DNA from 3 places in the Acidovorax sp. GW835-FHT14G06 genome. Region 3 is predicted to be linked to each of the others. Evidence: predicted binding sites of a transcription regulator. Region 3 holds the regulator's gene; each other region holds the start of a gene.
The links. Region 3 encodes FNR, which switches genes on or off when oxygen is low (the NO sensors DNR and NnrR bind a similar motif). Its sites were predicted from a motif close to TTGATNNNNATCAA; they were not measured.

Region 1 (10,471 bases), on a different contig from region 3:
CTCTGGAAGCCGCTGGACTGGCCCAGGTACGGCCGCATGGCGCTGTACTCGGGCGGTGTCATGGTGGCCAGCACGTCCCACGCATGCACCAGCTGCTCCATGATCTTGCTGACCCGCGCGAGCATCTTGAAGGCGGGCGGCAGTTCGTCGCGCGCAATGTGGCCGATAGCTGCGCGCAGCTCGTGCAGCATGAGCTTCATCCACAGCTCGCTGGTCTGGTGCTGCACGATGAACAGCATCTCGTCGTGCGCGGGCGACAGCGGCTTTTGCGCGGTGAGGATGGCGTCGAGCTGCAGGTAGTCGCCGTAGCTCATGCTCTTGCTGAAGTCGAGCTGGGCGCGCTCTTCGTGCACGATGGATTCGGGCAGGGCAGCAGACGCCGCGCTGTTTTCACCTGCAGGGGTTTGCGAGAAAGGGCACATGGTGGTTTGCCTTTTCGATCAGGTGACGGCGTGCGTCTGGTTGAACTCGGCCTTCTGCCACTCGCCGCTCTCCAGCACCTGGCGCAGGTGCTCCACGGCATTCCAAACATCTTCAAAGCCCAGGTACAGCGGCGTGAAGCCAAACCGCAGGATGTCCTTGTGGCGGCCCGTGCCGCCATCGCCTTTGCGGAAGTCGCCAATCACGCCCCGTGCAATCAGCGCCTGCACTATGGCATAGGCACCGCTGCCCTGGCCGTTCACGCCCGCACCTTCGTCGCGCGTCAGGCACACCTGCGAGCCGCGCTGGGCATGCTCGCGCGGCGTGGCCAGGCCCAGGCCGTGGCCTGCGCAGCGTTCTTTCACCAGCTTGATGAACAGGTCGGTGAGCGCCAGCGACTTGGCGCGCAGTGCGGCCATGCCGCCCAGGCTTTGCGCGGCGGTGAACACATCCAGCCCGCATTGCAAGGCCGAGAGGCTGATGATGGGCTGCGTGCCGCACAGGTAGCGTGTGATACCCGGGGCGGGCTGGTAGTCGGGCGTGAAAGCAAACGGTGCGGCATGGCCCCACCAGCCAGACAGCGGCTGCCAGAAGCGGCTGGCATGGCGCGGGTTGGCCCACACAAAGGCCGGGGCGCCGGGGCCGCCGTTCAAATACTTGTAGCCGCAGCCAATCGAAAAATCTGCGCCTGCGCCGTTCAGATCGACCGGCACCGCACCCGCGCTGTGCGCCAGGTCCCATACGCACAGGATGCCCTGGGCGTGCGCCGCAGCCGTGATGGCGGCCATGTCGTGCATGGCGCCGGTGCGGTAGTTCACGTGCGTGAGCATCAGCACGGCCACGTCATTGATGAGCGCTGCGGTGATCTCTTCGGGCTCCACCAGCACCAGCTCCAGGCCGCGCTCCTTGCACAGGCCTTCGGCAATGTAGAGGTCGGTGGGGAAGTTGCTGCGCTCGCTCACGATGCGCGTGCGCGCGGGGCTGTCTTCGCGCGCGATGTTCAGCGCCGCGCTCAGCACCTTGTAGAGGTTGATGGAGGTGCTGTCGGTGCACACCACTTCGTCCTGGCCCGCGCCGATCAGCGGGGCGAGCTGGTTGCCCAGGCGCTGGGGCAGGTCGAACCAGCTGGCGGTGTTCCACGATTTGATGAGATCTGTGCCCCATTCGCGGGTGACTACATCGGCCACGCGCGCGGCGGCGGCCTTGGGGGCCACGCCCAGCGAGTTGCCGTCCAGGTAGATCACGCCGGGTGGCAGGGCAAAGTGGTCGCGCAACGAGCGCAGCGGGTCTTGCGCGTCGAGCGCGCGGCAGTCTTGAAGGGTGATGGACATGGGAGTTGGGTAGATAGTTGCTATGTTATTGATAGCTGCCGGCGCATGTTGTACTAGCGCTTCCAGCCAAAAATGCTTGAAATTCTGTGTGTTGTGCTATTCCAGCGCCCGCAGCACGGCGCGCACGGGCGATGCGTCGGCCGTGGTCAGCTTGAGCGGCAGGGCGATAAGTTCGTAGTCGCCCTCGGGCACGGCGTCGAGCACCAGGTTTTCGAGCACGCGCAGGCCCCGGCGGCGGATGACCTGGTGGCTCTCCAGTGTCTTGCTGTCGGCCGGGTCGATGCTGGCGGTGTCGATGCCCACCAGCAACACGCCCAGGTCAGCCAGGCGTTCGATGGTGCCGGGCGCATAGGCGGCCAGCTGGCCGTCCCAGCGGTCCACGGGCATGTGTTCGTAGGTGCGCACCAGCACGCGCTGGGGCAGGGGGCTGTTCACCGCGTGGGCAATGTGCTCCCAGGTGATGAGCGGGCCGCAGCCGATGGCGTGGATCACGCGGCAGGGGCCCAGAAAGGCGTCGAGCGACACGTCACCGATGGTGGCGCCCTGCGCGTCATAGTGCAGCGGCGCATCGGCGTGGGCGCCGACGTGGGGCGACATCGTGATCGCGCTCACGTTGACCGGGCAGCCGGGGCCGATGGTGGCGCACCACTGCTGGCTGTAGCCCGTGTCGCCGGGGAACACGGGGCTGCCCGCATGCACGGGCGGCGAGATGTCCCAGAGCCGGCGGGCGGTGGGGGAGGAAGGCGTTGACATGGGACAAAGTTTGCATGTCCCGAAAAAGCCATGGTGTCGGTTATTTCCAACACCTGGTCGATTTTTTGTTGAAGCCTAAACTATTTTGATGCGGCAGTAGCCCGGCTGCTGGAGCGTGTCACCTCACCAGATGGCGCCTTCCGCCAGCGGCGCCAGCCCGTGCCGCACACGCGCCTTGTGGCAGGCGTAGTCGCCCGCCGAGAACTCGCGGCAGGGCGCGGGGCGCAGTTCGTAGATGCTGCAGGCCACCTGCTGGCCCACCTGGCCGGTGAGCGCAACGCAGCGGATGGGTACCTGCTCCGTGCCCCGCATGCGGCAGGTGCTGCCGTTCACATCCAGGGCCAGACCGTCGGGCACCGTGCCACCCATTGCCTGCATCTCGTACACGGCAAAGTCCACGCGAAAGCTGGCGCAGCAGGCGCCGCAGCTCAGGCACGGGTGGGCGGAATCGGTGATGGAGGAATCGGACATGCGGGGTGACACACTGCACTTGGGCCCTGGCGGCGGGGCCGTCAGGCGCTGTGGGGGAGTGGAATGCTAACGAAAAAGCCCACGCCTCGGTCGTTCAGGCCCGCACCAACCTGCACCTGCCCACCCATGCGCAGCAACGCCTGCCGCACGATGGCCAGCCCCAGGCCCGAGCCGTTGGCGGCATGGCCCAGGCCCCGGTAGAAGCGCTCAAACACCCGCTGGTGTTCCGTGGCCGGAATGCCTGGCCCGTCGTCCTGCACCGACAGTTGCAGCGCCGCGCCCCCGCGCCGCAGCGTCACCGCCACGTTGCCGCCATCGGGCGTGTAGCGCAGCGCGTTGTCGATGAGGTTGTGGGCGATGGATTCGAACGCAGGCTGGTCGAGCCGCGCGGGCAAGGTGTCGGGCGCGTCCAGCGACAGTTCGATCTGCCGCGCCATGGCCTGCGGCGCAGCCTGCGCCAGTGCGCCGCGCAGCCATTGCGCCACATCCAGGTCGCGCGGTGCGGGGCGCTGTGCGTCGTCCAGCGCGGCCAGGTCCAGCAGTTGCTGGGCCAGGTGCGAGGTGCGGGCGATGGCCTGCTCCAGGTGGGCCTGCGCCTGGGTACGTTCTTCTTCGCTGGGCGAGCGGGCCATCACATGGGCCTGGGCGGTGATCACGGCCAGCGGCGTGCGGATCTCGTGTGCGGCGTCCTGCACAAAGGCGCGCTCGCGCTCCACCTTGTGCCGCAGCTGGGCGAAGAGGTGGTCCAGCGACTGCTCCAGGGGCTTGAGTTCGCCGTGGCGGGCGTTGAAACCCACCGATTGGAGGTCGTCCTGCCCGCGCTGCGCAATGCGGCTGGCCAGTTGCTGCAGCGGCCGCAGGCCGTGGCGTACCGAGAGCCACACCGCCAGCAGCACAAAGGGTGACGCCAGCAGCAGGTACGGCAGCAGGGCGCGGCCGTTGTACTGCAGGAAGTTGGAGTCCGTGCGCTTGGTCTCGAACACCCGCAGTACCCAGCGCGCATTGCGACCGGTGTAGATGCGGAACGACCGGCCCTGCAGGGCGGCTTCCTCTATGAATGGCTCTGCGCGGGGCGTGGCGGGCGGCAAGGCTACGTTCTGCAGCCCCGGCGAGGCAAACACACGCTGGCCCGATGCCGCATCGAGCAGCTCGTGCATCTGCACCCCGGGCAGCAGCCCGATCTGGCGGCGGCGGACGTTGGTCCAGTGGTCGGTGGCCGCCACAGCCGTGGCGGCGTGTGCAGGATCGGTAACCTGGGCCAGCGAGTCCAGCACCGCGTCGCCGTACTTCATCAGGCCCGGGTCGCGGGTGATGGTGTGTTTGTAGTTGACGAAGTTGTAGCCCAGCAGCACCGCCCACACCACCACAAACGCCACCAGCACCGAGGCCACGCTGCGGCGCATCAGCGTGGGTTCGGCCAGCCATGCCCATGCGCTGCGCAACGCGTGCTTCATCGTGGTCATGCTTGCAACAGGTAGCCTACGCCACGCACTGTGCGGATCAGCTCCGCCCCGATCTTGCGCCGCAGGTTGGACACATGCACTTCGATGGCAGCAAAGTCCATGGGCTCGCCCAGCGGGTCCAGCCGCTGCGACAACACGCTTTTGGACACCACCACGCCGGGCTCGCGCGCCAGCTCCAGCAGCAGCTGAAACTCGCGCGGCGACAGCTCCAGCGGAAGCCCGGCGCGCTGCACGGCATGACGCCGGGGCTCGATCACCAGCTCGCCCAGCACCCAGCGCTCGCTGGCCTGGCGCGCGCTGCGGCGCAGCACGGCGCGGATGCGCGACATCAGTTCGGCCGTGGCAAAGGGCTTGATCACAAAGTCGTCCGCCCCGCCGTCCAGGCCCGCCAGCCGGTCCTCCACGGCCGAGCGCGCCGTGATCACGATGACGGGCACCTGCCCGCTGTGCCCGCTCTGGTTGCGCCAGCGCGCCAGCAGGTCAAAGCCACTGCCATCGGGCAGTGTCAGGTCCAGCAGCACACAGTCCACCGTTGTGGCGTCGACCGTGGCGGGCGCATCCACCGCGCGGCGCAGCCACTCGCTGGTCAGCCCCTCCACCTTCAGCGCGGACTGCAGCGCGCGGCCCAGGTCCAGGTCGTCTTCGATGAGCAGGATGTGCATGGGGTGATTGTGGCGGGAGCGATGGCCGTTGCGCAGTGCCGCAGCCGCCACCTTTGGCTGGCCTTAAGGCGAGACTTTGCACAATGGGCGCATTCAATGGCTCAACACGTGGGGAGAAAACGATGGCATCGACAACCAAACAGGCGAGGGTGCGGCGATGGTCGGGCAGCGCAGCGCTTGCTGCTGCACTGGCCTTGGTGGGCTGTGCCTCCGGGCCTACGCACCCTTCGCTGGCTGGGGCGCAATTGCCTGACCTGGTGCCCGTGCGCGACTTTGTGGCCAGCCGGCAGTCCACCGGGGGTTATCGCGTGTCACCGGATGGAAAGCGCATCGCCTGGTTTGGCACCGACGGCGTGGTGCCCGCAATCTGGGTGCAGTCCATCGATGGGGGCGACGCCAAGGCGTTTCGCATCCGTGCGCGCGCCATCCGCTTCAGTGCCGACAGCCGCTGGCTCGGCATCACGGCCGACCCCACGGGCGATGAAAACACCCGCATCTATGCGGGCCTGGCCGACGGCCCCAGTACAGAGTTGAGCGAGCTGATGCCGGCGCCGCGTTCGGTGGCGCATTTTGCGGAGGCGGTGGATGCGTCGTCCGACTTCATCGTCACCTCCAACCAGCGCGACAAGAAAGTATTTGACCTGTACCGCGTGACCCCCGCAGGCGGCGCGCCGGTGCTCATGGCCACCAACCCCGGCAACGTGAGCTGGTGGGGCGTGGACACCACGGGCCAGCTGCGCGCCCGAGCGCAGATCCAGGGTGAGCAGGTGCTGCTGGAGCGGCCTGGTAAAGAACCGGGCAGCTGGGTGACCGTGGCAGAACGCAGCCGCTGGGACACGCTGAACATCTTTGGCCTGCATGACGAGGGTCGCAAGGCCTGGGCTCTGTCAAACCGTGGGCGCGACAAGCTGTCGCTGGTGCGGCTGGACCTGACCACAGGTGGCGAAGAGGAGTGGTTTGCCTCGCCCGACGTGGACCTGGACAACGTGACGCTCAGCCGCCGCACCCGCGAGCCGCTGCTGGCGCACTTCATGCCGGGCTACCCGGCGCGCAAGGTGTTCGACCCCGCGCTGGATGCCCGGCTGTCTGCCCTGGCTGGTGACAAGCCTGCAGAGGTGCTGGTGACCAGCCTGGATCAGACGGACAAGGTGCTTACGGTGGCGGTGGCCACCGACCGTGGCACCCGCAACTACCTGCTGCGCGATGGGCACGAACCCCGCTTTCTGGGCGAGAACCGGCTGAGCCTGATTTCCAAGGACCTGGCCCCCACCGCGCCCATCACCTACACCGCGCGCGATGGTCTCACCATCCACGGCTACCTCACGCTGCCCGTGGGGGCGGCGCCGCAGCGGCTGCCCACCGTGCTGCTGGTGCATGGCGGTCCCTGGGCGCGTGACCGCTGGGGCGACGGCGCCACCAGCCGCGCCATGCAGCAGTTTCTGGCCAACCGGGGCTATGCGGTGCTGCAGGTCAACTACCGGGGCTCCAGCGGCTATGGCCGCAACCACATGGAGAAGGCCCGTGGCGAGTTCGCAGGCCGCATGCACGACGACCTGGTGGACGGCGTGCGCTGGGCGGTGGAGCGCGGCGTGGCCGACCCGCAGCGCGTGGCAATCTATGGCGCCAGCTACGGCGGCTATTCGGCTCTGGTGGGCGCCACCTTCACGCCCGAAGTCTTTGCGTGTGCCGTGGATGTGGTGGGCGTGACGGACATCGCACGCCTGCTGGAAGCTGCTCCGCCCTATTGGGAGCTGGGCCTGCCCTGGTGGCACCGCTATGTGGGCAACCCGGCCGTGCCGGAAGACCGTGCGCGCATGGATGCGAAGTCCCCCCTGTACCGGGCTGAGCATGCGCAAAAGCCCATCCTCATCATGCACGGCGTGAACGACCCGCGCGTGAAGCTGGAGCAGTCCGAATGGATGGTGGCTGCCCTGCGCAAGGCGGGCAAGCAGGTGGACTACATCACCTTCACGGGTGACGGCCACGGCAACCAGCGCTGGCCCAACAACCTTACGATGTACCGCAAGACCGAGGACTTCCTGGCGCAATGCCTGGGTGGCCGTAGCAGCGGTTTTGACTACTACCAGCTGGGCGCGTGGGCGTTCTGATGGGGCAGGCCGTAGCTTCGCAGGCTGGACGTCCCAGTCGGCTCGGCTGCAGGCTGGTTCTCGCTCTGGGCCTGGCTGCAGTGTGTGGTGCCGCAGGCGCCCAGCCAGTCGCTCCAGCGGGCGGGGCCTGGGTACAGCTGGGGGATGCAGCGCCCTCGGAAGCTCCGGTCTACATGAGGGCCCGGCTGGTTTCTGTGAAGGCGGACGCGGGCGGCAACACCGCGTATGTACGGTTGAAGCTGCTGCCCCGCGCCAAGTTGCCGTTCACCATCCAGACCTTCAAGGTGGCCGATCGCGCGTTACTGGACGGTATTGGGCAGGGGGCCTGGGTGCAGTTCACCGCCCGGCACATTGACGGCGAAAACACGCTCACATCCATCCGCATGACCGCCGAATGCAAGCGGTTTGAGCCGTGTGACTGACCACCCACGCAAGGCGGTGGTCGCGGCAGCTTGCGCTGCATCAAGCAGGGAGCGCAATGGGTAACAGGGGAGATGTAGATATTGCTAAAATGAGAATCACTATTATTTGTATCGAGGCCAGTCACCATGAAAACCATGGACGATGGCGCTGCGGCGCGGTTGCATCTTCCTACGCAGCAGAACCTGTCCTCGCGGCTGGACAAATTGCCGCGCCGTGCCTCGGGCCGGGTCACGGGCCTGTTGCCCGCACAGGACGCGCAAGAGCACAGCATGCTGCTGCGCTTGCTGGAGATTGGCTTCCTGCCCGGTGAAACCGTGCAAGTGGTCGCACGCGGCTGCTGGGGCGGCGATCCCATCGCGGTGCGGGTGGGGCAGGCCACGTTTGCGCTGCGCCGCCAGGAGGCCTCCATGGTGCAGGTGCAGCTGCTGGATGACACCAGCCTGTCTGCCAAGGAGCTGGCATGAACGCCCAGGCTAATGTGCAACCCACCGCCGCCGATGCGCCCCTGCGCGTGGCGCTGCTGGGCAACCCCAACTGCGGCAAGACCGCGCTGTTCAACCTGCTCACCGGCGCACGCCAGAAGGTGGCCAACTACGCCGGCGTGACGGTGGAGCGCAAGGAAGGCCTGCTGCAGACCGCCGCCGGCCGCCGCGTGCGCGTGCTGGACCTGCCGGGTGCCTACAGCCTGCATGCACACAGCGTGGACGAGGCCATCACCCGCGACATCGTGCGCGGGCGCCGCGCGGGCGAGCCCGTGCCCGATGTGCTGGTGTGTGTGACCGACGCTACCCACCTGCGCCTGAACCTGCGCCTGGTGCTGGAGGCGCGCGCCCTGGGCCTGCCCATGGTGATGGTGCTCAACATGATGGACGTGGCCGAGCGCCAAGGCATCGCCATCGACCGCGAGGCGCTGTCGCGCGAGCTGGGCATGCCCGTGCTGGCCACCGTGGGCGTGCGCGGCAACGGCGCCCAGGAGCTGGTGCAGTGGCTGGATGGCGCCAACCTGCAGCAGCTGCAGCGCCCGGTGGTGGCGCCCGATGCGGCGGCGCGCCTGGATGCGAGCGACCTGGAGGCGCAGAACGACGTCATTCGCACCCACCAGGAGGTGCGGCGCATTCTGGACCGGGCCGTGCGCGTGCCGGTGGTCAGCCTGCGGACCGACGACCGCATCGATGCGGTGGTGCTGCACCCGGTGTGGGGCCTGCTGATCCTGGCCGCCACACTGTTCCTGATGTTCCAGGCGGTGTTCAGCTGGGCCGAGCTGCCCAAGTCATGGATTGAAGATGGCGTGGGCTGGCTGGCAGCCCTGGTCAACAGCCACATGGCCGACGGTCCCTTGCGCAGCCTGCTGACCGACGGAGTGCTGGCGGGTGCGGGCGGAGTGCTGGTGTTTTTGCCCCAGATCCTGTTCTTGTTCCTGTTCATCCTGGCGCTGGAGGACTCGGGCTACCTGCCGCGCGCGGCGTTCTTGCTGGACCGCGTGATGGGCACGGTGGGTCTGTCGGGCCGCTCGTTCATCCCGCTGCTGTCGAGCTTTGCGTGTGCCGTGCCGGGCGTGATGGCCACGCGCTCCATCACCCACTGGCGCGACCGGCTGGTGACCATCATGATCGCGCCGCTCATGACCTGCTCGGCGCGCCTGCCGGTGTATGCGCTGCTGATCGCAGCGTTCATCCCCGAGCGCACGGTGGCGGGGGTGTTCAACCTGCAGGGTGTGGTGCTGTTTGCGTTGTATGTGGCCGGCATCGTCAGTGCCATGGCCGTGGCGGCGGTGGCCAAGCTGGCCCGCAGCGACACGCGCGCCACGCCGCTGATGATGGAGCTGCCCGCGTACCGCTGGCCCAGCGTGCGCGGCCTGGCCTACGGCCTGTACGAGCGGGCGGTGATTTTCATCAAGCGGGTGGGCGGCATCATCCTGGCCGTCACGGTGTTGTTGTGGTTTCTGTCCACCTACCCCGGTGCGCCGGAAGGCGCCACGCAGCCTGCCATCACCTACAGCCTGGCCGGCCAGCTGGGCCGCCTGCTCGAGGTCATCGTCGCGCCCATTGGCTTCAACTGGCAGATTGCCATCGCTCTGGTGCCCGGCATGGCGGCGCGCGAGGTGGCGGTGAGCGCACTGGGCACGGTGTACGCGCTGTCTGCCACCGGCGACGAGGTGGCCAACCAGCTGGGGTCGCTGATTGCGGGCTCGTGGTCCCTGGCTACCGCGCTGTCGCTGATGGCCTGGTATGTGTTTGCGCCCCAGTGCATCTCCACCATCGCCGCCGTGCGGCGCGAGACCAACGGCTGGCGCTACCCGCTGCTCATGGTGGGGTACCTGTTTGCCATGGCGTATGCCGCCAGCTTTGTGACCTACCGCGTGGCGCTGGCGCTGGGCGGCGGCTGAGGGGAAACGTTGTGATGGTCCAGCAACTCGTCGTCGGTCTGATCGTCCTTGCCGCAGCGCTCTATGTGCTCTGGCGTTATCTGCCCGGGCGCTGGCGCCAAGGGTTGGGCAAGGTCCACCCGGGGCTCGTCCAGTCGCCGGGCTGTGGGGGAGGCGATGGTGGGTGCAGCAGCTGCGGCAGTTGCGCGGTGCCATCTGAGGCGGCCGCTGAAAAGCCCGTGGCCATGCCCGTCCGTCGCGGGTCTGCTTCTCAGTAGTTGCTATATTTTATATAGCTGCTGGCGCATGATTCACTAGCGCTACAGGCCGTTTTGACTCAAATTGTCTACTGGTACAGTTGGCTTTGGCCCAGCGCGCTCAACGCCTGTTGCAGGTTGACGCGCGCCTGGGCCTCGTAGCGCTGCGCAAAGTAGGCTGTGCCATAGATGTGAGGGCGGTCCAGAAAGCCTTGCAG
Region 2 (10,471 bases), on a different contig from region 3:
GCAGTTCCGCCGTTACTTCGAAGCCGCCGACGGCAAGAAGGGTAACACTGGTGCCAACCTGCTGTTCCTGCTGGAATCCCGTCTCGACAACGTCGTGTACCGTATGGGTTTCGGCTCCACTCGCGCTGAAGCGCGTCAGCTGGTGTCGCACAAGGCGATCACCGTGAACGGCAAGTCCGTGAATATCGCTTCGTACCTCGTGAAAACGGGTGATGTGGTGGCTGTGCGCGAAAAGTCCAAGAAGCAAAACCGCGTGGTGGAAGCCCTGCAACTGGCGGCCCAAGTGGGCATGCCCGCCTGGGTGGAAGTGAATGCCGAGAAGGCAGAAGGCATCTTCAAGAAGGTGCCGGACCGCGATGAATTTGGCGCCGACATCAACGAATCGCTGATCGTTGAGTTGTACTCGCGCTAATCGGTCGAGTACGTAATTCAAGAAAACCGTCCCTAAACCGCGAGGCATCGCGGTTTAGGCGCTTCACCAGCCTTACCGGTGTAACGAGCTGGGGGTATTGAGAGGAAGTCTGAATGCAAACCAATTTGCTGAAACCCAAGGCGATCAATGTCGAGCAGCTTGGCCACAACCGTGCCAAGGTCGCACTGGAGCCGTTCGAGCGTGGGTACGGCCACACGCTGGGCAACGCCATTCGGCGCGTCCTGCTCTCGTCCATGGTGGGTTACGCAGCGACGGAAGTCACGATTGCAGGAGTGCTGCACGAGTATTCGTCCATTGACGGCGTTCAAGAGGACGTGGTCAACATCCTGTTGAACCTCAAGGGTGTGGTGTTCAAGCTCCACAACCGTGACGAAGTGACGTTGAGTCTGCGCAAGGATGGCGAAGGTGTGGTCACTGCCCGTGACATCCAGACCCCTCACGACGTGGAAATCGTCAACCCTGATCACGTGATCGCCAACCTGTCTGCTGGCGGGAAGCTGGACATGCAGATCAAGGTCGAGAAGGGCCGTGGCTATGTGCCGGGCAATCTGCGTCGCTATGCTGACGAATCGACCAAGTCGATTGGGCGCATTGTGCTGGATGCATCGTTCTCGCCAGTGAAGCGCGTGAGCTACACGGTGGAAAGCGCTCGTGTCGAGCAGCGTACCGACCTGGACAAGTTGGTTGTCGAGATCGAGACCAACGGTGCGATCACTGCCGAAGATGCCGTGCGCGCATCGGCCAAGATCCTGGTGGAACAGCTGGCGGTATTCGCACAGCTGGAAGGCGGCGAACTGGCTGCTTTCGACGCACCCGCAGGCCCACGTGGCAATGCGACGTTCGATCCGATCTTGCTGCGTCCTGTGGACGAGCTGGAACTGACCGTGCGTTCTGCCAACTGCCTGAAGGCGGAGAACATCTACTACATCGGTGATCTGATTCAGCGCACCGAGAACGAACTGCTCAAGACGCCTAACCTCGGTCGCAAGTCGCTCAACGAAATCAAGGAAGTGCTGGCATCGCGTGGTCTCACCTTGGGCATGAAGCTTGAGAACTGGCCGCCAGCAGGTCTGGACAAGCGTTAAGCCAAAGCTATAATCGAAGGCTGCCCGAAGTTTGGGCGCCCGGTTTGATGTCCCCCGCAAGGGGGACTTTTCGTTCCCTGCGGGGAACAGTGCCTCGGGCAGTACCTGATACGGCTGCCTGATTTAATTACATAGACAGTAGAAAGAAAGCACCATGCGCCACGGACACGGCCTTCGCAAACTCAACCGCACCAGCTCGCACCGCCTCGCGATGCTGCAGAACATGATGAACTCGCTCATCGAGCACGAAGTCATCAAGACCACTGTTCCCAAGGCAAAGGAACTGCGCCGCGTGATCGAGCCCATGATCACCCTGGCCAAGGAAGATTCTCTCGCCAACCGTCGCTTGGCATTCAACCGTCTGCGTGACCGTGACAGCGTGACCAAGCTGTTCAACGACCTGGGCCCGCGTTTCAAGGTGCGTCCTGGCGGCTACACCCGTATTCTGAAGATGGGCTTCCGCGTGGGCGACAATGCGCCTATGGCCCTGGTCGAATTGGTCGATCGTGCTGCAGAAACTGAAAATAATTCGGCAGCAGCTGAATAATAGGGTATAATTTATTTCTTACCGCGCGATGGAGCAGTCTGGTAGCTCGTTGGGCTCATAACCCAAAGGTCGGAGGTTCAAATCCTTCTCGCGCAACCAAAACATAGCAAATACTGCTAAAGCAAAACGCCCACTTTTTAGTGGGCGTTTTTGTTTGTGCTCTTGGTCCACGGTCAGTGGGTGGACGAGCAGACCTGTCCGGCGACAATTGTTTTGTCCTGTGGAAGGTGGTGTCGGGCCTCGACAGGCTCACCGTCCAAACAGATCCGCCTTGGCGGCCTTGGTGATGGCCACCACACAAGGGTGTGTGATGCGCCTTTCGATGGAGATCGCGAAAAACTCCTCCACCAAGTCTGAGGAGCGGCCAATAACCTCTACCCCAAACTGAGCAGTGGTCTCCTCATCCAGCACGGAGGGGGATGTGAAGATACCCCGGCCTTCCCGGCCAAAAGCATTCATCAGTGCGCTGTCGTCAAATTCACCGACCAGACGGGGTTGCAGGTGGTGCTTGTTCAGCCAGTGGTCGAGTTGCTGGCGTACGGACGACATAGGGCCCTGGATGAGCATGGGCGCACCGTGCAGGCATTCTGGGAAGGGCCCACCCAGCTGCGCCCGCAAAGCCGGGGCGCACAGAAAACTCATGCTGCTGGTGCCCAGGGGGTGGTTGAACGCTTTGACGCCGATTTTCTTGGACACTGGCTCGTCTGCCAGCACCAGGTCCAGCTTGTGCAGGCTCAGCTGCGCAATCAATTCTGGAAACTTGCCTTCGTGGCAGGTCATGTGCACGCGCTGGGGCATACCCAGCGCAGGCTCCAGCAGGTGGTAGGCCACCGACTTGGCGATCGAGTCGGCCACGCCCACCCGGAACTCCAGTGGCTTCTCCTGTCCGCGCGACAGCCGGATCGATTTTTCCAGTTCGTCACCCAGCGCAAAGATCTGCTCGGCATACCCCAGGGCCACCCGTCCCTCGCTCGTCAGCTCCAGGCCGCGCCCCCTTTTGCGGAACAGGTCGTGGCCCAGCCATTCTTCCAACTGCTTGATCTGGCCGGACAGCGTTTGCGGGGTGGTGTTGAGCTGCTCACCGGCGCGCATCACACCGCCTGCCTTGGCCACCGTCCAGAAATAGCGCAGGTGCTTGAAGTTCATACCGTCCCAACACTTCGTGTAATTCGAAGAATAAAACTCAATAAAACGAATATACGCGAAGTATAAAACTCTCTACATTGACGTTTGGCAGCTTCCGTGGCGATCTGCGCCGCGGTCTGGAGCTGCCTGTGTTCACAAGGAGTAGCAACGATGCGTATCACGACCCGAGGACAGCTGGCGGTGTCCGCCATGACCGACCTGGCACTGCGCCAGAAGATGCGGCCGGTGCCCTTGTCCACCATCAGCACACGGCAGGGGATTTCTCTGTCTTACCTTGAGCAGCTGTTCAGCGCACTGCGCCGCGCCGGCTTGGTGGACAGCACCCGGGGGCCCGGTGGCGGCTACACGCTGGCGCGGCGCGCGGAGCAGGTATCGGTGGCTGAAATCATCTTGGCGGTGGAGAACCTCAAGACCGACGAGCTGCAGAACCTGGGGCCCAGCCAGGCCGCCCAGGTCAAATCCATGACCGGTGAACTGTGGACCAGCTTCAATTCCCGGGTGATGGAATACCTGCAGTCGGTGACGCTGCAGGACCTGGTCACCCAGGCGCTGGAGCAGGGTGCTGTCGTGGAGGAGAAGACCCCCGCTGCGCGCACCAAGTTGCCCCTGGCGCACAAGCCCCGCCCGTTGATGGCGCGGGTCAACGTGCCCAACTCGGTGTTTGCTCTGGGGACCGTGCCGATCCTTCAGCGCCGCTGAAGCGGATGTCGCGATATGGTGGTGCGGAGCGCTGTCAGCGGCGCCATGCACACGATCGCCCTGGCGCGGTGCCCCAGGCGGTGGCTACAGCTGGTGGGCCAGCTGCTTGATCCCCCGGATCAGCATCTCCACCGAGATAGCTACCAGGATCAGGCCCATCAGGCGCTCAAACGCCATCACCACGCGTTCGCCCACCAGGCGCTGGATGCGTTCGGCCAGTAGCAGCACCACGGCACACACAGCCATGGTGACGCACAGCGCGGCCACCCATTCCCACCGGCGTTCCGGCGCCTGGGCCACCAACAGCATGACCGTGGCCAGTGCCGACGGGCCTGCCAGGGCAGGGATGGCGAGAGGAACGATCAACGGCTCGCCTGGCAGCTCTGTTTGCGGTCCGTCCGCCGACGGAAAGATCATGCGCAGTGCGATCAGGAACAGCACCACCGCGCCCGCAATCTGCAGCGACAGATCGCTCAGGTTCATTACCCGCAGAAACTCAGCGCCAAAAAACAGGAACACCAGCAGCAGCGCAAACGCAATCAGCACCTCCCGCAGGATCACCCGCGCCCGGCGCTCGGGCGCCACGCCGCGCAGCGCGTTGGCAAAGATGGGGATGTTGCCCAGCGGATCGGTGATCAGCAGGAGCAGGATGGTGGCTGACGCGAAGGTGTAGCTCACGCTGCGTACACCGCGTCCAGCGAGCGAAAGCCCTTGATCTCGATCGGGTTGCCGCTGGGGTCGTGGAAGAACATCGTCCACTGTTCGCCGGGCTGGCCCTCAAAACGCACCTGGGGTTCCAGCACAAAGGCGGTGCCGGCGGCCTTGAGCCGTGCGGCCAGTGCATGCCAGTCGGTCAGCTCCAGGATGGCGCCGAAGTGCGGCATGGGCACCAGATGGTCGCCCACATGCCCGGTGCGGGCGCTGGCAAACGGGATGCCCAGGTGCAACGAGATCTGGTGACCAAAAAAATCGAAGTCCACCCAGGTGTCGGTGCTGCGGCCCTCCTGGCATCCGAGCACACCGCCGTAAAAGCGGCGGGCGGCGTCCAGGTCGGTGACGTGAAAAGCGAGGTGAAAGAGGCTGCGCATCCTGCAAAGGATAGCAGCCGGGGCTGCGTTCCGGTCGCAGCGCTGAACCTGTCAGGCGACAGACGGATCGGCGGCCATGTTGTCAAACTTCTTGAAATACTGGCGCGCCATGGCCACCAGCTGGGCGTCGGTCGGGTGGTCGGCGGCCACCGAGTCCACCACCACATCGGCCACTGCCGCATGGTGCTTGGTCGCCCAGTCGCGGAACTGGTTGCGCACCAGGCCTGGGCCTGCCAGCAGCACCTCGCGGGTGTGGGTGAGTGCATGGGCCACATCGGCAAAAAACGGCGTGAGGTCGTCAGCCTTGCCCTGGTGCTTGTGGTGGCTGCGGGACTTGATGCGCTGGGCTTCGGCGTGTTCGCGGTCGAACATCACCACATGGGCTTCGGACTGGTCCATCCAGACAACGGCGTGAAAAGTGCTCATGGGTCGGCTTTCTTGAAGTGGTGGCAAAAACGGGAAAGGAAATGGCCTGTATGCGCGAACTCTGCTCACGCAGCTCGGCGGTGTTGTTCGGCCTTTTCCTGGCAGTGCACGCAGCGTGCCGCCTCGGGCGTAGCGTGCAGGCGGGCGGCCGTGATGTGGGTACCGCAGTCCGTGCACTCGCCATAGGTGCCTGCTTCAATGCGGGCCAGGGCAGCCTCGACAGCTGCCAGATGCGCGGTTTCGCGTTCGTCGAGGGCAAATTCCAGCTCGCGCTCGGTGGCGACCTGGGCGCGGGGGTCTTCGGGTTGTCCGAAATGGTCGGCAGCGGCCTCTGCGCGGCCGATGACACCGCCGCGCTGTGCGGCCAACTGGGCCAGCAGCTCGGATTGCTGGGCCAGCAATTGCTGGAGGAACGGTGCGGCTTGGGTCTTGTCCATGCGGGGTCTCCTCTGGGTGATCGGATACCTGCATGGTGCGCCTGTGCGCCATGCCCTGCGTTGACCAAGGTCAAGGGATGGCGCTCCGTGCCCACCTCCCTGTTTTCACCGCTGGGCGGACTCAGCGCTTGGGCGGCCGCGCCAGCATCTCGGCGGTGTTGGTCTTGCGGTCAGCGTTCACACGCTGCACGTGGGGGCGCTCGGCCATGCGGGCCAGGTATTCGCGCACCGGCAGGTCGGCCAGATAGTCGCGGCCATAGATGATTTTGGTGGCCGAGCTGACCAGCGGCAGGTGCACGATGGCAGCGCAGTCGGCCAGGGTGAAGGCGTCGCCGCCCACGTAGGGGCTGAACTTGGCCAGCTCGCCGAAGGCGGCAATGTTTTTCTCAAGCTGCGCTCCCACCTTCTCCTTGGCTGTGTCGCTCACGGTTCCGCCAAAGAAAGCCTGGGGATACAGGTTGCGTGCCACCAGCTCCAGATGCAACTCCAGAAAGGTGATCAGCTCGCGCACCTTGGCGGCCTGGTAGGGGTTGGCAGGGATCAGCGCTGGCTGCGGGTGGGCTGCCTCGATGTAGTCGGCCATCACGGCCGATTCGCACAGCGGCCCCTCGGGTGTGCGCAGGTAGGGCACCTTGCCCAGCGGGCTGGCGCTGCGGTCGGTCTCTCCCACCCAGGCCAGTTCTTCGGTGAAGGGCAGGCCCTTTTCGAGCAAGGCAAGCTTGACCTTGTTGTAGTAGTTGCTGGCCGAAAAGCCGCAGAGTGTGAGCATGGTGTTGTCTCCGTTGTGGTGGTGAATGCAGCACGCATCCTAGGTGGGGGCGGGGGCGCAGTCCGTCGCGCAGATGACCCCGGTCAAGGACTGCGAACCCAGGCACCCTACAATTCGCACCCATGCCCTCCCTGCAAACCATTCGCAGCCTTCGCTGGCTCGCCCGCCTTGTGCTGGCGTGGTTTGTGTTGTCGATTGGCGTGGCGGTAGCGTCGCCGCTGGTCAATCCGCAGGCGATGGAGCTGATCTGTTCGGGTTCGGGCGCCATCAAGTTGCTGGTCAAGACCGATGACGGTGCCAAGGAGATGTCCAGCCACACGCTGGACTGCCCCCTGTGCGCGCATGTCGGCGCTCCGCCTCCCGTGTCGCAGGCCCAGCTGCCTGTGGCGCACCCCCTTGCGCATGCCCTGCGCCCCATTCCTGCCGCGCACATTGCTGCGCGCACTGCCGCGCCGCTGCCGCCGCGCGGACCTCCAGTTATCTCCTGAAATTGCTATTGATTCGATAGCTTCTGGCGCATGATTTATCTGCGCTAGCGGCCTATTTGGCTTGATTTTCAGGAGTTTCCATGCGCAAAAGCCGCATGGCGCTGGCCGTGGCCAGTGCCTTTCCCCTCGCCCTTACCTTCACGGTCATCGGGGCCGTGCCCGCATTCGCCCAGAGCGCTGACAGCACCGGTGTTGGCTCCAACGCCCCCGTCAAGGAACTGGGCGTGGTTACCATCACCGGCGGCCAGCCCACCTCGCTGCCCACGCAGATTCCCACCACCATCGAGGGTGTGACGCGCGAGCAGATCGAGCATGCGATCAACGCCACCGACAGCGAAGACGCTCTCAAGTACCTGCCCAGCCTGCTGGTGCGCAAGCGATATATCGGCGACTACAACCACGCCGTGCTGTCCACCCGCGCCTCGGGCACGGGCAACCCGGCGCGGTCCATGGTGTTTGCCGATGGCATTTTGCTGAGCAACTACCTGGGCAACGGCCCCACCAACGCGCCGCGCTGGATGCTGGTCACGCCCGAGGAGATCGAGCGCGTGGATGTGCTCTATGGCCCCTTCTCGGCCGCCTATGCAGGCAACTCGGTGGGCGCGGTGGTGGACTACGTCACGCGCATGCCGACGAAGTTCGAGGCGCACGGGCAGGTCAGCTATCAGCACCAGCCCTTTGACCTTTACAACACCAGCGGTACCTACGGCGGCAAGCAGGTGAGCGCCTCCGTGGGCAACAAGAATGGCGACTGGGCGTGGTTCCTCAACTTCAACAAGACGGACAGCGAAGGCCAGCCGCTCACCTTCCCCACGCGCCTGGTGTCTGCAGGCACCGTGGGCAATGCAGGCACGCCGGTGACGGGCGCGGTGCTGGGCAACAACCGCAGCAACCAGCCCTGGTACCTGCTGGGCACCGCCACGCAGTACCACACGCAGCAGGACCACATCAAGGCCAAGATCGCCTACGACTTTTCGCCCACCGTGCGCGCCGCCTACACCTTCGGTTGGTGGCACAACGAATCCGAGGGGCGCCCCACCAGCTACCTGCGCGACGCCAACGGCAATGCGGTGTATGGCGGCACGGTCAACATCAACGGCCGCTCGTACACGCTCGCGCCCACCGACTTCAACGTGTCCAACGAAGACCTCACGCACTTCATGCATGGGCTGTCGGTCAAGAGCAATACCAAGGGCGTGTTCGACTGGGAAGTGGCCGCCAGCCTGTACGACTACCAGACCGACACCCTGCGCGCCGCCACCGTGGCGTTGCCCGCCGCTTTGAGTGGTGGCGCAGGCCGCATCGTCAACAGCAAGGGCACAGGCTGGAACACGCTGGCCGCCAAGGGAACGTGGCGGCCCGATGGCGTGTTGGGCGCCCATATTGTGGACTTTGGTCTGCAGCGCGACAGCTACCAGCTGCGAACGGTGGAGAACGCCACGACGAACTGGATCAACGGCGCCGCAGGTGCGCGCAACCAGGCCTTCAACGGCGACACCCAACTGCTGGGCCTGTGGGCGCAAGACACGTGGAAAATCGCGCCACGGTGGAAGGCCGTGCTGGGCGCCCGCGCCGAGCGCTGGAGCGCCAGCAATGGCCAGACCGGCAACGCTACCACCACGGTGAGCCATCCCGAGCGCAACGAAACCTATCTGTCGCCCAAGGCTGCCGTGGCCTACCAGGCCAATGAGCTGTGGGTGCTCAAGGCCTCCACCGGCCGCGCCGTGCGCATGCCCACCGTGGCCGAGCTGTACCAGGGCGGCATCAGCGGCAGCGGCACACTCATCAACAACGACCCCAACCTGAGGCCCGAAAAGAGCTGGACCACCGAGCTGACGGCGGAGCGTGACTTGGGCAACGGCTTGCTGCGTCTGACGGCTTTCTTTGAGCGCACCAAGGACGCGCTTTACTCGCAAACCAATGTGCTCGTCACGCCCAATGTGACCAATGTGCAGAACGTGGACGCCATCGCTACCCGTGGCATTGAGCTGTCGTACCAGGCCGCCAATGTGTTCGTACGCGGACTGGAGCTGGGCAGCAGCCTGACCTGGACGGACTCCAAGATCACCAAAAACGACAAGTTCCCCGCCAGTGTTGGGAAGTGGCAGCCCCGCATCCCCGAGTGGCGTGCCACTGCCGTGGCCACTTATCGGCCCGATGACAAGTGGTCGTACACCCTGGGCGCGCGTTACAGCGGCAAGCAGTACAGCACGCTCGACAACAGTGACCCCAACGGTTTTGCCTACCAGGGCGCGAGCCGCTACTTCACCACCGATGTGCGCGTGCGCTACCAGATCACCAAAGCGGTCAGCGCCGCCGTGGGCATCGACAACCTCAACAACTACCAGTTCTGGAACTTCCACCCCTACCCGCAGCGCAGCTACATGGCCGAGCTGAAGGTAAGCCTCTGAAAGGAAAATATCCCATGTCTCTGAATACTATGAAAAAGATAGCTGCTGCCGCATGTTTGACTAGCGCTACAGCCTTGTTTGGCATTGCATCTGCCCATGTGGTGCTTGAATACCAAGTGGCCCCGGCCGGCGCCAGCTACAAGGCCGCGTTCAAGGTCGGCCACGGCTGCGGCGCGTCGCCCACGCGGCAGGTCGTGGTGGACATCCCCGCAGGCATGCGCGGTGCGCGCCCCATGCCCAAGCCGGGCTGGGCATTGGATGTGCAGCGCGACAAGCTGGCCCAGCCCTACAGCAGCCACGGCCGCAGCATCACCGAAGACGTGGTGCGCATCACCTGGACAGCCAAGACGCCGGAGGACATGCTGCAGAGCGCTCACTACGACGAGTTTGTGCTGGTCGCCCAGGCGCCGGAGCAGGCCGGCACTGTGTACTGGCCGGTGCGCCAGGTCTGCACCGAGGGCCGCAACGACTGGACCGAGGTGCCCAAGGCGGGCCAGAAGCTGTCAGACCTGAAGTCCCCTGCGGCAGCGCTGGAGATTCTGCCCACCGGCGGCGCCACTGCCCACAATCATTGACAGTCGGGCCCAGTCCCCCATCCCTTTTTCTTTGAGCCAACCGAAAGATAGTCACCATGAAAACACTTCTTCACACTGCAGCCGTCGTTGCCGTACTGCTCAGCACCCCTGCATGGGCGCAGACTGCCGCCGTCAAGGTCGAAGGCGCCTGGGCACGCGCCAGCGTGCAGGGCCAGAAGGCCACGGGCGCATTCATGCGCCTCACCGCCAAGGACGGCGCCCGCCTGGTGCGCGCCGAGTCGCCCGCTGCGGGACTCACCGAAGTGCACGAGATGAAGATGGAAGGCGACATCATGAAGATGCGCGCCGTGCCTGCGCTGGACCTGCCCGCAGGCAAGACGGTGGAACTCAAGCCCGGCGGCTACCA
Region 3 (10,471 bases):
GTCTCTTTTGCTTTCGGCCGTGCCGTGCCACTGGCGCAGTCTCGGGCGGACTTTGTAGTGCTGGTCGACAGCCTTGTGCTGGTGCCGCAAACGGTGCTGCTGGCGCGCCGCACCCTGCGCGTGGTGCGCCAGAACCTGTGGTGGGCCGCCGCCTACAACGCGCTGTGCGTGCCGCTGGCGGTGCTGGGCTGGATGCCCGCCTGGCTGGCCGGGCTGGGCATGGCGCTGAGTTCGCTGCTGGTGGTGCTCAACGCAGCGCGCCTGGCGCGCGACCTGCCTTCGTTGCCTGGATCACAAAGCGCGCAACCGCAGGAGGGTGCCGCGCCTGTGTGCCAAGCCCCCATGGCTGGCGGTGCGCCGCAGCCACCCCTCGATCTTTCCAAGACCCCAATGGAGCTTGCCTGATGGACATCCTTTATTTGCTGATTCCGTTGTCCGTGATGCTGGTGCTCCTGATTCTGGGAGGGTTGTGGTGGGCGGTGTACCACGGCCAGTTCGAAAGCGTCGAACAAGAGGGGGAGCGCATTCTCCGAGACGGTTGACTTGTGTCAATGCCCGATAGCCGCGACTGCAACAAACTCTTACTGCAATACAAAGAGGTGCCCGATGGATTTTCCAAAAACAAATGCTGCGCACTACAACGATACGGTAGTGCGGCAGTTCTCTATCCTGGCCGTGGTGGTGGGGGTGGTCGGCATGCTGGTGGGCGTCATCATCGCCGCCCAGTTGGCCTGGCCAGAACTCAACTTTGGCATTCCGTGGCTGAGTTATGGCCGCTTGCGACCTTTGCACACCAATGCGGTGATCTTTGGTTTTGGCGGCAGCGCGCTGTTTGCTACCAGCTACTACGTGGTGCAGCGCACCTGCCAGGTCCGGCTTTTTGCCGGTCCCCTGGCCGCATTCACCTTCTGGGGCTGGGTGCTGGTCATTGCGGCAGCGGTCGTCAGCCTGCCCATGGGTTACACCCAAGGCAAGGAATATGCTGAACTTGAATGGCCCATCGACATCCTGATCACGCTGGTCTGGGTGTCCTATGCCATCGTGTTCTTCGGAACCATTGGCACCCGCAAGGTCAAGCACATCTATGTGGCCAACTGGTTCTTTGGTGCCTTCATTCTGGCCGTGGCTTTGCTGCACCTGGTGAACAGCGCAGCCATCCCTGCGGGCATGATGAAGAGCTATTCGGCCTATGCCGGTGTGCAGGACGCCATGGTGCAATGGTGGTACGGCCACAATGCAGTGGGCTTCTTCCTGACCGCAGGCTTCCTGGGCATGATGTACTACTTCATCCCCAAGCAGGCGGGTCGTCCCGTGTACTCGTATCGCCTGTCGATCGTGCACTTCTGGGCGCTGATCTTCACCTACATGTGGGCCGGTCCCCACCACCTGCACTACACCGCGCTGCCCGACTGGACGCAATCGGTGGGCATGGTGTTCTCGCTCATCCTGCTGGCCCCCAGCTGGGGCGGCATGATCAACGGCATCATGACCCTGTCGGGTGCATGGCACAAGCTGCGTGACGACCCCATCCTGCGCTTCCTGATCGTGTCGCTGTCGTTCTACGGCATGTCCACGTTCGAGGGCCCGATGATGTCCATCAAGACCGTCAATGCCCTGAGCCACTACACCGACTGGACCATTGGCCACGTGCACTCCGGCGCCCTGGGCTGGGTGGGTCTGATCTCGATGGGTTCGCTGTACTACCTGGTGCCGCGCCTGTTCGGCAAGGACAAGATGCACTCCGTCAAAGCGATCGAGCTGCACTTCTGGATGGCCACCATCGGCATCGTGCTGTATATCGCAGCGATGTGGATTGCCGGCGTGATGCAAGGTCTGATGTGGCGCGCGGTCAATCCCGACGGCACGCTCACCTACACCTTCGTGGAAAGCGTGAAGGCCACCTATCCCTTCTATGTGATCCGTGTGGCGGGTGGCTTGCTGTACCTGGGCGGCATGCTGGTCATGGCCTGGAACGTGTGGCTGACTGCCATCTCGGGCCGTTCGGTCAAGGTGGCCATTCCTGCTGTGAACGCGGCCCACGCTTGAGTCCGAAGGAGATCATTCATGTCCAACAACAACACATCTGCTTCGACCGGTTTCTCCCATGAAAAGGTGGAGACCAACAACTTTCTGATGATCGTGCTCATCCTGATCGTGATCGCCATTGGTGGTCTGGTCGAGATCGTGCCCCTGTTCTTCCAGAAGTCCACGACCGAGGCCGTCAAGGGCGTGGAGCCCTACAACGCCCTGCAGCTGGCGGGCCGCGACATCTACATCCGCGAGGGTTGCTACAACTGCCATTCGCAGATGATCCGCCCCTTCCGCGCCGAGACGCTGCGCTACGGCCACTACTCGGTGGCGGGTGAGTTTGTGTATGACCATCCCTTCCAGTGGGGCAGCAAGCGCACGGGTCCTGACCTGCACCGCGTGGGTGGCAAGTACAGCGACGAATGGCATCGCATCCACCTGAACAACCCCCGCGATGTGGTGCCCGAGTCCAACATGCCCGCGTACCCCTGGCTCGAAAAGAACCAGGTGGACCCTGCAGTGATGGCTCCCCGCATGAAGGCCCTGCGCACCGTGGGCGTGCCTTACACCGACGAGCAGATCACTGCTGCGGCGGGCGAGGTCAAGGGCAAGACGGAGCAGGACGCGCTCATCGCCTACCTGCAAGTCATGGGCCGTGCGCTCAAGTAAGCAAAGGAGATATCCCATGGACATCACCACCATGCGCATCGTCGCCACCCTGGCATCGATGGCCTGCTTCATTGGCATCTGGGTCTGGGCCTACCGCGGCCGCAACAAGGCCCGGTTCGACGAGGCAGCCCAGCTGCCTTTCGAGACAGATTGACCTCCACCAGAACGAGAACACCCCATGAGTGACTTCACCAGCAATTTCTGGTCGGTCTTTGTGACCACGCTGACCCTGGTCGGCATCATCGCCTGCGGCATCCTGCTTTGGATGGCAGGCCGCAAGAAGGTGGTTGCCACCTCCGACAACACCACCGGCCACGTCTGGGACGAGGACCTGGTCGAAATGAACAACCCCCTGCCGCGCTGGTGGGTGTGGCTGTTCGTCATCACCATCATCTTTGGCCTGGGCTACCTGGCTGCCTACCCAGGTCTGGGCAGCTTCACTGGCAAGCTCAACTGGACGCAAAAGGGCGAGTACGAAGCCGAAATGGCCAAGGCCAAGACGGAGTTGGAGCCGCTGTACGCCCGCTTTGCATCCATGAAGCCCGAAGACGTGGCCAAGGACCCGCAGGCCCATGCCATTGGCGAGCGCTTGTTCATGAACAACTGCGCGCAGTGCCACGGCTCGGATGCACGCGGCAGCAAGGGCTTCCCGAACCTGACGGACAGCGACTGGCTCCATGGCGGCACACCCGAGAAGATCCGCGAGACGCTGGAGAAGGGCCGCATTGGCAATATGCCCCCCATGGCAGCAGCCGTGGGCACTCCAGAAGATGTGCGCAACTTGTCGCACTATGTACTGAGCCTGTCGGGCAGCCCGCATGACTCGCTGCGTGCGTCCCTGGGCAAGCCCAAGTTTGCGGCATGCGCGGCCTGCCACGGCATGGATGGCAAGGGCAACCAGGCTCTGGGTGCGCCCAACCTGACCGACGATATCTGGCTGCATGGCTGGGGCGAGGCCGCCATCACGGCCATGATCAACAACGGCAAGGTCAACCAGATGCCAGCACAGGCCGAGAAGTTGACCGAGGCGCAGATCGGCGTACTCTCTGCCTATGTGTGGGGTTTGTCGAACAAGCAGGTGGCTGCACGTTGACATGTCCGCCGGGCGATGTTTGAAGCACTGCCCGGGTTTTCTTTTCAAAGCGCGCCCCTTATCCGTTCATAAAGCGACACCATGAGTACACCCAGCGAGCCTGCTCGCAAGGTCATTCCGATCACGCCAGTCGCCGCCGATGCCTCTTCTGCGGGCGAGATCATCTCGCTGTACGAAGCGCAAAAGAAAATCTACCCGCGCTCCATCAGCGGCTTGTTTGCGCGCTGGCGCTGGGGCATGGTGTTTCTGACACAGCTGGTGTTTTATGGGCTGCCGTGGTTTGAATGGGGCCAGCGCCAGATGGTGCTGTTTGATCTGGGGGCCCGCAGGTTCTACATCTTTGGTCTGGTGCTGTATCCGCAGGATTTCATCTACCTCACCGGCCTTCTGATCATTTCGGCGCTGTCGCTGTTCCTGTTCACCGCCGTGGCGGGGCGCCTGTGGTGTGGCTTTGCCTGCCCGCAGACGGTGTACACCGAAATGTTCATGTGGATCGAGCACAAGATCGAAGGCGATCGCAGTGCCCGCCTCCGTCTGGACAACGGTCCCTGGACGTTCGAGAAGATCCGTAAAAAGTTTCTCAAGCAGGTGGTATGGATTGCCGTGGCCCTGTGGACCGGCTTCACCTTCGTAGGGTACTTCGTGCCCATCCGTGAATTAGGCAGCGAGCTGCTGGCGTTTGAGGGTGGCTGGCAGATTTTCTGGGTGCTTTTCTACGGTTTTGCCACCTACGGCAACGCAGGCTTCATGCGCGAGCAGGTCTGCAAATACATGTGCCCCTATGCGCGCTTTCAGAGCGCGATGTTTGACAAAGACACGCTGATCGTCACCTACGACCCTGAGCGTGGCGAGCAGCGCGGCCCGCGCAAGAAGAACATTGACTACAAGGCCCAGGGGCTGGGCGACTGCATTGACTGTTCGCTGTGTGTGCAGGTCTGTCCTGTGGGCATCGATATCCGCAAGGGTTTGCAATATGAATGCATTGGTTGCGGGTTGTGTGTGGACGCCTGCAATACGGTGATGGACAAGATGCAGTACCCGCGTGGTCTGATCCGCTATTCCACCCAGAACGGCGTGGCCAAGCGCTGGACGCAGTCCCAGATGCTGCGTCGCGTGTTGCGTCCCCGTGTGCTGATCTACACCGCCGTGCTGGTAGCACTGTGCGTTGCCATGCTGGCCAGCCTGGTGGTGCGCACGCCGCTGAAGGTGGATGTCGTGCGTGACCGGGCCGCGCTCTCGCGCATTGTGGCGGGGGGCAAACTGGAGAATATTTATCGGCTGCAGATCATGAATGCCACGGAGGGCGAACAGCGCTACCGCATCAGTGCGCGTGGACTGGAGGGGCTGGAGGTGGCCTCCGAGGCCGAAGTGGACATTGGCGCAGCAGAGTCGCGCTGGGTGGCCGTGCGTTTGCAGATTCCGTACGGTTCCGCCACGTCGGGCTCGCATGCGGTTCAGTTTGACGTGCAGGCCGTAGGGGCAGCTGCCCATGTGACGGAAAAATCCGTGTTTCTTGTGCCGCGTTGAGCGGCATCCCGGTGGGGCCTTTCAGGGCCGCACTTTGACCGATATTGTTGAGGAGTAGAGCACCATGTCTTCAAACCCTGCCATCGCGACACCGGCAGTTCCCGTGCCCTGGTGGAAGTTCGGCCATGTGTGGCTGGTGATTGCCGGGCCTGCCATCGTGATCGTGGCTGGCTTTGTGACGCTGTGGCTGGCGATTTCTCGGCCTGACCCGGTGGTGGCCGAGGATTACTACCGACAGGGCATTGAGATCAACAAGACCTTGGTGGCGCCGGAGAAAAGCCTGGCACCGGCACTCAAGGCCCGCAACCATGCGGCCACCCCCGTGCAAGACCAACCACGCTGACAACCCGCCGGTCGCTGCCCCCAGCGACCCCAGGCAGCACCAGGAGACAGAACCGATATGTGGACGCAACGCCTGATGTGGATTGCATGGCCCGCCTTCTTGATGGCGGGCGTGCTGGAGATGCTGGTTTTTGCCATGGTGTACCCCCAGGACCTGCACTGGTTCGGCCAGCCCCTGGCGCTGTCACGGCAAGGGGTGTACACCCTCGCATTTTTTGTGTTTTGGGCCATCACCATGGCCACGAGCGCATTGACGACACTGCTGTCCATGTCTCCGTTCGAGGTCAACCGGTGCCCGGTGCCCGATGGGGAGCGCCCCGACGATTGCCGCAAGACATCGTCCTGCCCCTGAGCCCTTTTCGCCTGCTTGTCTGGGCATGCAATGCATGCCGTTTCGCAAGAGATGGTTGTACTTTGTGCGGAACCGACCCTCTGCGTGGAAGTGGCTCAGTGTCAGTGTCGTCAGTGGCAGGTCTGCTGGCTGTTCACAATGCGTCGCAGGGCATCGGTGTCGAGAATGCGCACATGGCGCTGTTTGACTTCCACGATCCCTTCTTCCACAAACTTGGAGAAGGTCCGGCTGACCGTTTCGAGTTTGAGGCCGAGGTAGCTGCCGATTTCTTCGCGCGTCATGCGCAACACCAGTTCCGACTGCGAGAAGCCCCGTGCATGCAGGCGCTGCACCAGGTTCAGCAAAAAGGCGGCCAGGCGTTCCTCGGCACGCATGCTGCCCAGCAGCAACATCACGCCGTGCTCGCGCACGATCTCGCGACTCATGATTTTGTGCACGTGGTGCTGCAGGGCTGTGACTTCGCGTGACAGCTCTTCAATGCGGTCGAAGGGCATGACACACACTTCGGCGTCTTCAAGTGCCACCGCATCACAGGTATGGTGGTCATTGACGATGCCGTCGAGCCCGATGATCTCGCCCGCCATCTGAAAGCCCGTGACCTGGTCGCGACCGTCTTCCGTGGCCACGCAGGTCTTGAAGAACCCGGTGCGGATGGCATACAGGGACGTGAAGGACTCGCCATTGCGAAACAGCGTGCCTCCGCGTTTGACTTTGCGACGGACGGCAACCACCTCGTCAATGCGCTGGAGCTGCTCTTCGTTCAAGCCCACGGGCATGCACAGCTCGCGGAGGTTGCAGTTGGAGCAGGCGACTTTGATGGTGAGCGGGTTCATAGGCACATGGACTTGGGTTGTTGGTCGAGCATATCGTGCTTGCCGTACACGAACCTGAATACAGGGCGCGGGCGAGCGGCTGACCTTCATCAAATTGTCGCCGTATCGCTTGTTGGTTCACTTGATGCAGGTCAAGGACATGTCCCGGAGCCTACGGCACAGTCAAGGTGTACGCAAGGAAATTTCCCCATGACTGCTGTTTCGCCAGATCTTCTGCGCCGCTTTGACGTGCCAGGGCCCCGTTATACGTCCTATCCAACGGCTGACCGATTTGTGGAGGCCTTCGGTCAGGAAGATTATGTGCTGGCGCTGCAACAGCGCCGTTCGGGCACGCTGGCCAAGGCCATGCCGCTGTCCCTGTACGTGCACATCCCGTTTTGCGAATCCCTGTGCTACTACTGCGCCTGCAACAAGATCATCACCAAACACCATGACCGCGCCGAGGTCTACTTGCGCTACCTGAGCCGCGAGATCGACCTGCACACCGCGCACTGTGGCGTAGGACAGGTGGTGAGTCAATTGCACCTGGGCGGTGGCACGCCCACCTTCCTCTCAGATGCGGGCTTGCGGGAGCTGATGGCCATGCTCAAGCGCAGCTTCACGCTGGCGCCCGGGGGCGAATACTCGATCGAAGTGGATCCGCGCACGGTCAACTCCGAGCGTCTGGCGCTCCTGGCTGAATTGGGTTTTAACCGCCTGAGTTTTGGCGTGCAGGACTTTGATGCCGAAGTGCAAAAGGCTGTGCACCGCATTCAGCCTGCAGAGCAGGTTTTTGCGCTGGTGGAGTCCGCCCGCTCGCTGGGCTTTGATTCGGTGAACGTGGACCTGATCTACGGCCTGCCGCGCCAGACGCCAGAGTCTTTTGACCGCACGCTGGCGCAGGTGGCGCAGCTGCGGCCTGACCGCATTGCGTTGTATGCCTATGCACACTTGCCGGAGCGTTTCAAACCACAGCGTCGCATCATCTCCGCCGAATTGCCCACAGGCGCGAGCAAGCTGTCCATGCTCTCGCGCTCACTCGATGCGTTCATGGACGCTGGGTATGTCTATGTGGGCATGGACCACTTTGCTCTGCCTACCGACGCACTGGCTGTGGCCAAGCGCCAGGGACGCTTGCACCGCAACTTCCAGGGCTACAGCACGCAGCCAGACTGCGACCTGATTGGACTGGGCGTATCGGCCATCGGCCGGGTAGGGGCGACTTACAGCCAGAACTCCAAGACGCTGGACGAGTACTACGACTTCCTGGACCAAGGGCGGCTGCCTGTGGTCCGCGGGCTGGCCCTGACCCGCGACGACCTGGTGCGCCGCGCGGCCATCATGGCCCTGATGTGCCAGGGCGAGCTGCTGTTCGAGCCGATGGAGCAGGCGTGGTTGATCGATTTCCGTCAGTACTTCGCAGCAGAGTTGGCGCAGCTGGAGGGTATGCAGGAGCAGGGGTTGGTACGGGTGGGGCCTGAGGGCATTGAAGTGACCGCCACCGGGTGGTTCTTCGTGCGCGGTATCGCCATGGTTTTTGACCGTTATCTGCAGGCTGACCGCAACCGCGCCCGGTTTTCGCGCATCATCTGACACCTATGCTTGCAACGGTTGGCTGGACTGCTTTGCTCATGGGGCTCGCCGGTGGGTCCCACTGCCTGGCTATGTGCTCCGCGCCCTGCGGGGCATTGGTGGGGCAGGGCGGCATGCCACAGTCGGACGGGGGTGCAGAGCAGGTGGTGCGTTGGGCGCCGCGTGGCGGTACGCTGCAGCGGACCATGGCCTTTCATGCGGGACGCCTTGTGGGGTATGCCGGCGTCGGTGCAATGGCAGCCTTGGCCATGGACAGTCTGGCATGGCTCACCCAGCAGACCACGGCGCTGCGCCCCGCCTGGACACTCATGCATGTGGCGGTGATGGCCTGGGGGCTCATGATGATGGTGCAGTCGCGCCAGCCTGCCTGGGTGGAGCAGGCTGGCCGCTCCGTGTGGGCGCGTGTTCGCCCGCTGGTCGGGGCTCCGGGCGGAGTGATGGTGGCTGGAGTCTTGTGGGCCCTGATGCCTTGTGGACTGCTCTACTCGGCCTTGTTGGTTGCGGCGCTCAGTGGCGGAGCGCTGGAGGGCGCCCTCACCATGGCTCTGTTTGCCCTGGGCAGCGGGGTGTGGCTGGTGGGCGGCCCTTGGGCTTGGAGCAGCCTTCGCAACCGCCTGAATCTAGCGAGGGGGCAGTGGGGCACGCGGGCCGCAGGTGCCATGCTGTGCGGGGTTGCCGCCTGGGCATTGTGGATGGATCTCATTTACAAGCCGTCGCTCTGGTGCCGCTGAGCGCGCGGCGCTGACTCGTCCACATCACCCCAACCGCACGGTGGGTGGAAGCTGGAAGATGCTTCTGCCGAGGGTACAGGGGTGGTCCAGCAAGGCCCGCTTTCAGTCAAGTGTTGCCGGATCGCCGCGCGGCCTGCCGGTTCTTCGCCACGTCACTGGAACTGGTGATAATCTGCGTAACTATTGGTGGCATTGATGTCGCCATGTATCGTGCGCCTGACGTGAACTCATCCATCCTCATCGACATCAGCCAATTGCGTGTCGGCATGTACATTCAGCTCGATGTGGGCTGGATGCACCATCCGTTCCCGACCAGCAGTTTCCGGGTGGCATCGTCTGAGCAGATCGCCACTTTGCGTGAGCTCGGGCTGACTGAGGTGCGGTACGTCCCCAAAAAGAGCGATCCTGAACTGCAGGAGCTGGTGCCTGCGGCCTGGAGCGTGCCCGAAATGTCTGCCCCTGCGCCCAATGGCCTGGATGCTCCCGGACCGGGGGCGACCGTGGTCGTAGACCCCGAGGCGCAGCGGCGTCGCGAATTGCTGGAAGCGCAAAACCGGGCCTTGTCCGCTTGCAATCAGCGTTTCTCAGAGGCTACCCGGCAATACCAGTCCATGGAGCGTACGGTCTCTGAACATCCGGACCAGGCCAAGGTAAAGGGGGAGGCCTTGGTTTCCGGGTGTGTCACGGAGCTGCTGGAAAACGGTGACTCCGTCATCCGGCTGCTGTCCGAAGGTGTGGGCGAGCGCAACGGTCTGCATCCGATCAATGTGATGGTGATCTCACTGTTGCTGGGGCGATCCCTGGGCATGAAAAGTGAGGAGCTGCACGATTTGGGCGTCGCTGCGCTGATTCACGACATCGGCAAACTCAAGCTGCCACCCAACCTGCGCCAGCCGACGCCCTCCATGATCCCCATGGAGCGCACACGCTACGAGACCCATGTGGCAGAGTCCGTGGCCTTGGCCAAACGCATGGGTTTTACCGACGCGGTGCTGACCGCAGTTGCCCGGCACCATGAGATGTGTGACGGCAGTGGTTTTCCCCAGCGTCTGAAGGGGCCTGATCTGGGGCGCATGAGTCAGGTCCTGGCCCTGGTCAACCAATACGACCGGATGTGCAATCCGGCCATGGGTGTGACGGCGCTCACGCCGCATGAAGCGCTCTCTGTCATCTTTGCCCAGCTCAAGGCGCGGTTCGATTCTGTGGTTCTGGGCGCTTTCATTCGCATGATGGGTGTGTACCCGCCCGGCTCCATCGTGCAGTTGGTCAACGACCGGTACGCCATTGTGGCCTCCGTCAATTCGTCCCGGCCCCTGAGGCCCAA

Region 1: AC1Q64_RS22295 (FeoA family protein) is a predicted target of FNR. The motif match lies at 7,661-7,674, and genes of this name have one in related genera.
Region 2: AC1Q64_RS17070 (TraR/DksA family transcriptional regulator) is a predicted target of FNR. The motif match lies at 5,922-5,935, and genes of this name have one in related genera.

What each region holds. Positions count from the first base shown of each region.
Region 1 is NZ_JBXAGA010000016.1:13,024-23,494, forward strand. Features, by position in the region: gene kynA (tryptophan 2,3-dioxygenase) at 1-422, opposite strand, end outside; gene kynU (kynureninase) at 441-1,751, opposite strand; gene kynB (arylformamidase) at 1,848-2,504, opposite strand; gene AC1Q64_RS22270 (YkgJ family cysteine cluster protein) at 2,628-2,975, opposite strand; gene AC1Q64_RS22275 (sensor histidine kinase) at 3,017-4,438, opposite strand; gene AC1Q64_RS22280 (response regulator) at 4,435-5,100, opposite strand; gene AC1Q64_RS22285 (S9 family peptidase) at 5,223-7,208, shown strand; gene AC1Q64_RS22290 (hypothetical protein) at 7,382-7,630, shown strand; gene AC1Q64_RS22295 (FeoA family protein) at 7,766-8,095, shown strand; gene feoB (ferrous iron transporter B) at 8,092-10,017, shown strand; gene AC1Q64_RS22305 (HD domain-containing protein) at 10,343-10,471, opposite strand, start outside.
Region 2 is NZ_JBXAGA010000009.1:107,777-118,247, forward strand. Features, by position in the region: gene rpsD (30S ribosomal protein S4) at 1-412, shown strand, start outside; gene AC1Q64_RS17030 (DNA-directed RNA polymerase subunit alpha) at 526-1,518, shown strand; gene rplQ (50S ribosomal protein L17) at 1,673-2,065, shown strand; tRNA gene AC1Q64_RS17040 (tRNA-Met) at 2,088-2,164, shown strand; gene nhaR (transcriptional activator NhaR) at 2,315-3,211, opposite strand; gene AC1Q64_RS17050 (Rrf2 family transcriptional regulator) at 3,362-3,910, shown strand; gene AC1Q64_RS17055 (MarC family protein) at 3,995-4,588, opposite strand; gene AC1Q64_RS17060 (VOC family protein) at 4,585-4,998, opposite strand; gene AC1Q64_RS17065 (hypothetical protein) at 5,050-5,424, opposite strand; gene AC1Q64_RS17070 (TraR/DksA family transcriptional regulator) at 5,490-5,861, opposite strand; gene AC1Q64_RS17075 (glutathione S-transferase) at 5,983-6,630, opposite strand; gene AC1Q64_RS17080 (DUF2946 family protein) at 6,753-7,118, shown strand; gene AC1Q64_RS17085 (TonB-dependent receptor) at 7,199-9,529, shown strand; gene AC1Q64_RS17090 (YcnI family copper-binding membrane protein) at 9,544-10,104, shown strand; gene AC1Q64_RS17095 (copper chaperone PCu(A)C) at 10,161-10,471, shown strand, end outside.
Region 3 is NZ_JBXAGA010000002.1:309,051-319,521, forward strand. Features, by position in the region: gene AC1Q64_RS03970 (heavy metal translocating P-type ATPase) at 1-405, shown strand, start outside; gene ccoS (cbb3-type cytochrome oxidase assembly protein CcoS) at 405-542, shown strand; gene ccoN (cytochrome-c oxidase, cbb3-type subunit I) at 607-2,046, shown strand; gene ccoO (cytochrome-c oxidase, cbb3-type subunit II) at 2,065-2,697, shown strand; gene AC1Q64_RS03990 (CcoQ/FixQ family Cbb3-type cytochrome c oxidase assembly chaperone) at 2,714-2,851, shown strand; gene ccoP (cytochrome-c oxidase, cbb3-type subunit III) at 2,876-3,790, shown strand; gene ccoG (cytochrome c oxidase accessory protein CcoG) at 3,872-5,317, shown strand; gene AC1Q64_RS04005 (FixH family protein) at 5,382-5,660, shown strand; gene AC1Q64_RS04010 (hypothetical protein) at 5,718-6,011, shown strand; gene fnr (fumarate/nitrate reduction transcriptional regulator Fnr) at 6,122-6,844, opposite strand; gene hemN (oxygen-independent coproporphyrinogen III oxidase) at 7,034-8,416, shown strand; gene AC1Q64_RS04025 (sulfite exporter TauE/SafE family protein) at 8,422-9,147, shown strand; gene AC1Q64_RS04030 (cyclic di-GMP phosphodiesterase) at 9,351-10,471, shown strand, end outside.